DNA from 2 places in the Peribacillus sp. NPDC094092 genome. Region 1 is predicted to be linked to the other one. Evidence: predicted binding sites of a transcription regulator. Region 1 holds the regulator's gene; the other holds the start of a gene.
What was found. Region 1 encodes NrdR, which represses ribonucleotide reductase genes. Its sites were predicted from a motif close to AACACNATATATNGTGTT; they were not measured.

Region 1 (2,414 bases):
AACCACTTCTTCCCGGATCGCCTTTTTCCGGCTGCCCTTCGCAGCATTCCTGCTTCCTTGAGCCCAGTCCTGATATTTCCTATGTTCATTTTTAGCTAGTTCCATCGCCTCGACGACCGTAGAGACTTTCAGCCGTGCCCAATGGCCTGCCAGCTTTTCCACATAGCCCTTCGTGAACTTCATATCGGTTTTGAGCATGACGTATTCAATCAAGACATTGACGACACCCGGATTCAGCTTTTGATTGATCATCACGCCCTCAACCACTTTCAAATCACCGCTTGATGGCTCTGCACCGCCAGACAATTGCATAAGCCGCTCCCTTGGGGAAATCGTCTCCAAATGACGGATTAACTCTTGTTCCTGTGTTTTAGGTTCTTCTTTTTGTGTACGTTCACGAATCGGCTGCACCCGATTGACGAGGGAAGGCATATCAGCCTGCCGTTCGATCTGATACCAGTCCCTTGCCGCCTTCCTGAGCACTTCCTCATCAATCTCATCATCCATTGAAATGGCATCCATTACTAGTTTTTGCATTTCCAGCGGATCAATGCCATATAAAAAAGCAAGTTTGGCAATCGTGCTTTTTATTTTCGGAGTAAAAGCCTTTTTCGGTACGATCGAGGATTTCATCCCGGCAAACAAAAGGTCAAAATCAAATAAATCGTCAAACCCCGATGGCTCGACGCCTTCCTTCCGATCGATGAATTGCTGTTCAGGAATCGGTTTCCATTCGTTTTTCGCTTCATCCGTTACATATAAAGAGTCCAAATGATCTGATGAGAATACTTCCGCAAAAGATTTAGTCACGGCTTCATATTGATCCGGTGAGATATGATCGTCACAAAAGAATCTCTTTAACCGGTTGAATTGCGCTTTGCCGATTTTTTTGTATAAGTAAATATTCAGCATGCCATCCGTGAAAAACTGTTGGGGGGAAAGCGGCGGGTTTAACTCATAGATGAATTCCTTCGTTTCATTTTTCGATTTCTTATATACATTCAACAGGCCAATTCCTTCAAGTAAAAGGCGTGCTTCGTAAATATCACCTAATTTAAGGCCGATGGTATTCATTAATTGATAATGTGAGGAGGTTTCCGACCATAGCCTGTTTTCCTCCAGCTCACTCCATAACGTCATATATAGGCTAATGCAGATAGGTCCAATAAGAGGTTGGTATAGTCGGGTAAGTATTTTCCGATCATAATCATGAAGCAGCCCCGCAGATGAGACCAAATATGAATCCGCTGGGAGCAATTCTTGCCAATGCATTGACATCTCCATTCAAACCTTTCAAAAGATGTAGTGAAAAAAGAGCCAAAGTGAATCTTCAGCTCTACTTTCTTTCTTTATTTAATAAATCTTTCAATTCATCGATAAAGACATTGATATCTTTAAATTGTCGATAGACGGATGCGAACCTTACATAGGCAACCTCATCGACTTCCGCCAGCTTGTCCATTACCATTTCGCCGACATTGTCGCTTTTCACTTCCGATATGCCCTGGTTGCGCAGTTCTTTTTCTACATAGCTGGTAATTTGCTCTAGTTCCTTCAAGGGAACCGGGCGTTTTTCGCAAGCCCTGATTAAGCCACGCAGGATTTTATCACGACTGAACTCTTCCCGTGTCCCGCCCTTTTTCACTACAATAAGCGGTGTTTCCTCCACCTTTTCAAATGTCGTGAATCGAAAACCACATGCCTCACATTCACGGCGTCGTCGAATCGATTTACTTTCATCGACTGGCCTGGAATCGAGCACTCTTGTTCCGTTATATTGACATGATGGGCATTTCATCATTATCAGCTCCGTATTTTATGTAGGACTCCCCTATCTAAATGTTCCCCAAGGATTTACTTCTCTATCTTAATCTTATATTAAAAGGAACGGCCAGTACAAGTAAAAAGTGTAACTTCCAGCAGCAGGCACTTTTGTTCTGCCCTTGGAGCACCGTTGTCAATGTCTTTGTGCCACAACAAGGCAATCCTTTGCTTTAAGTGAAGCAGGCTGCCGGTTCATTGCATTAAAAAAGAGATGCACCCATGGCATCTCTGTGTATACGTGTTTTTTATAGGGCACTTATATTGGCTTTTTTCATTTGTACAGGACCTAATCCACGTGGTAATTCTATGTTTTCACGTGTTTGCGCATTCAAAGCTTCTGCAATATAATTTGCCGCAATATTCGGATCCAAGTTACCGCATGTATAGACATCGATGCTCGCATAGCCGTGTTCTGGAAAACTGTGAATCGTTAAGTGTGATTCAGAAATGATGACAACCCCGCTTACCCCTTGTGGAGCAAATTTGTGAAAGGCAACTTCTCGTACCTCTGCACCTGATTTCAAAGCAGCATCGACAAAGATCTTTTCAATTAAATCGATATTGTTCAGTTTTTCAAAGTCACAACCCCA
Region 2 (2,414 bases), 350 kb from region 1:
CAGGCAAATAGAGATATTGGCTCCCGTCAGAAAATCAGAATTATGGACACTGTACGTTCCACCTGTACGGATCTTTTCTTCTGCATCCCTAATGATTTTCTCGCTAAATCCACCTTGGCCAGGAATCTCCTTATAATTGATGATCCCTTGATACATAGCCGTTTCCTGTTCCGTGTGCGGCGTAAATTTCAATTTATCCGTCGCATATTTCTTGATGGCTTCATCTTTAGTGTTTTCCACTAGGTAACGCAGAATCCTTGGATTTTGCATTTTGGAAATGATGAATTCCGCAATATCAGGATGCCAATCAGCAAGCATGATCATTTGCGCCCCGCGTCTGCTGCCGCCCTGTTCAACAAGATGCGTCAGTTTCGCAATATCGTCAAGCCATGAGACTGAACCAGAGGATTTTCCATTCACCCCTTTTGCCAGAGTGTTTCTTGGACGCAGTGTCGATCCGTTCGTACCCACTCCGCCGCCGCGGCTCATGATCTCCATCACTTGTTTCCTATGTTCTGAGATCCCTTCACGTGAATCAGGTACGAATGGCATTACATAGCAGTTGAAATAAGTAACGTCCGTATTGGAACCTGCACCGTATAATACCCGTCCTGCCGGGACAAAATTAAGGTTCTTTAATTCTTCATAGAATTTATTGAACCATTCCGTTCTTTTTTCTTCCGTGGCTTCCACTGATGCCAATCCCGTTGCATTACGTTTCGCAATTTGTTCATAGTATATTTCAAGCGGCTTTTCGATGATATCCAACGGACGGTTTACGATTCCCGTCTCCATTTCTTCCGGATTATCCAATACGCCACGGAATTCTTCATCCACCAATACCTTGGCTTTTTTAGTTTCCCAATCAATTTCCACGATGTAACCGAGACCCCTTGCCGGGAATTTCGGATCTTCCTTAATCGTCAACACGACGAAATCGCCTGCCGAGAGTGTGATTTTTTCAGTATCCTTAAAAGAATAGCGGTCAAGCATGACTAGACGGGACACTCCCTTATGCGCCATTTTCATATCAGCTGTTACAGGGTGAACCTGGGGAAATAAAGAAATATCCTTATTCAACCTTTCTAGATCAACCTTTAAAGCTTCTTTTATTACAACCGACATAATTCCCTCTCCTTTATATGTTTCAAGATCCGTTCTTGCTGCCGCAAAAATCTTTATGTAGCCTTACATGTCCGTTTCGCTTAACAAGTACCCTAAATTTATCATAGCGAAACCCAAAAATCAATATATAGTGTCGTATTAAATATTTCAACTACTATATATTGTGTTTGTTTTGAATAACTTTTAATTTTGTCAAACGATAAATCAATTAATATAGTTAGCAAAAGGGAGGAAAATGTCGATTTACAATAATTTTTCATCAGATTTCAATTAATTTGGACCTTGCTTTTTCACCAGCCCTTTTAGGGCTTATCCCTGTAAGGGATAGCTTATTTGGTCAAAAAAATCTGAAAAAACTTTTTTATTTAATCAATTAATTATCCCACTTCGTCTATCTCATGAAATTCCATTCATCGCTTTCATATTTGCTTTCTGCAATGGCCTTCACTTCCAGCAATTGCTTTTCAGTTAGGACGTATGGCTCTAAATCGATCGAAAGTCCTTCCGCAAAACCTTTTTCAAAAGCTTCTTTCGCTTCAGGTATGGTAATCTTTCTTCCGGCAATGTCATTTATGGCCACAGCTTTATTTTTTAAGTTTTTTTGCATTCTCTCTTTAACCCTGTCATTTGAGAATTTAAATACGCTAAAGAGCTTATCATCATCAAGTTCAAGCAAAATGGAACCGTGCTGAAGGATGACGCCTTTTTGCCTGGTTTGAGCGCTGCCAGCGACCTTCCTGCCCTCGACGACCAGTTCATACCAGCTTGGAGCATCAAAGCAGACGGAAGACCTGGGCGTTTTTAAAGCCGCTTTTTCCTGATCGGTTCTAGGCACGGCAAAATAAGCATCCAATCCCAGATTCCTGAACCCCATTAATATTCCTTCAGAAATGACACGATATGCTTCAGTAACGGTAGTTGGCATTCCCGGATAGGATTCTGGAACGATTACGCTATACGTCAATTCATGCTCGTGCAGTACCGCTCGTCCTCCTGTCGGCCTGCGAACAAAACCAAGGCCCTGCCTTTTAACCTCTTCCAAATCAATTTCCGCTTCCGCCTTTTGAAAATAACCAATCGACAATGACGCTGGATCCCAGCCATAAAAGCGGATGATTGGCGGAATTTCACCTTTGCTTTGCCAGTTTAACAGTGCTTCGTCCAACGCCATATTAAAAGCCGGTGAACAATACCCGGAATCTATAAAACCCCATTTTTCTTTAGTCATCCTTACCCCTCGTTTCAATAGACTGTTTTTCAATCCCCCGCAAAAAAACTCACATGTAGTA

Region 2: the regulator NrdR is predicted to act here: its motif matches at 1,276-1,293, upstream of ACQKNS_RS14060 (vitamin B12-dependent ribonucleotide reductase).

What each region holds. Positions count from the first base shown of each region.
Region 1 covers NZ_JBNNUC010000002.1:692,482-694,895, reverse strand. Annotated here, with positions in the region: gene ACQKNS_RS12340 (replication initiation and membrane attachment family protein) at 1-1,272, opposite strand, end outside; gene nrdR (transcriptional regulator NrdR) at 1,337-1,798, opposite strand; gene speD (adenosylmethionine decarboxylase) at 2,070-2,414, opposite strand, start outside.
Region 2 covers NZ_JBNNUC010000002.1:1,039,170-1,041,583, reverse strand. Annotated here, with positions in the region: gene ACQKNS_RS14060 (vitamin B12-dependent ribonucleotide reductase) at 1-1,125, opposite strand, end outside; gene ACQKNS_RS14055 (lipoate--protein ligase family protein) at 1,517-2,353, opposite strand.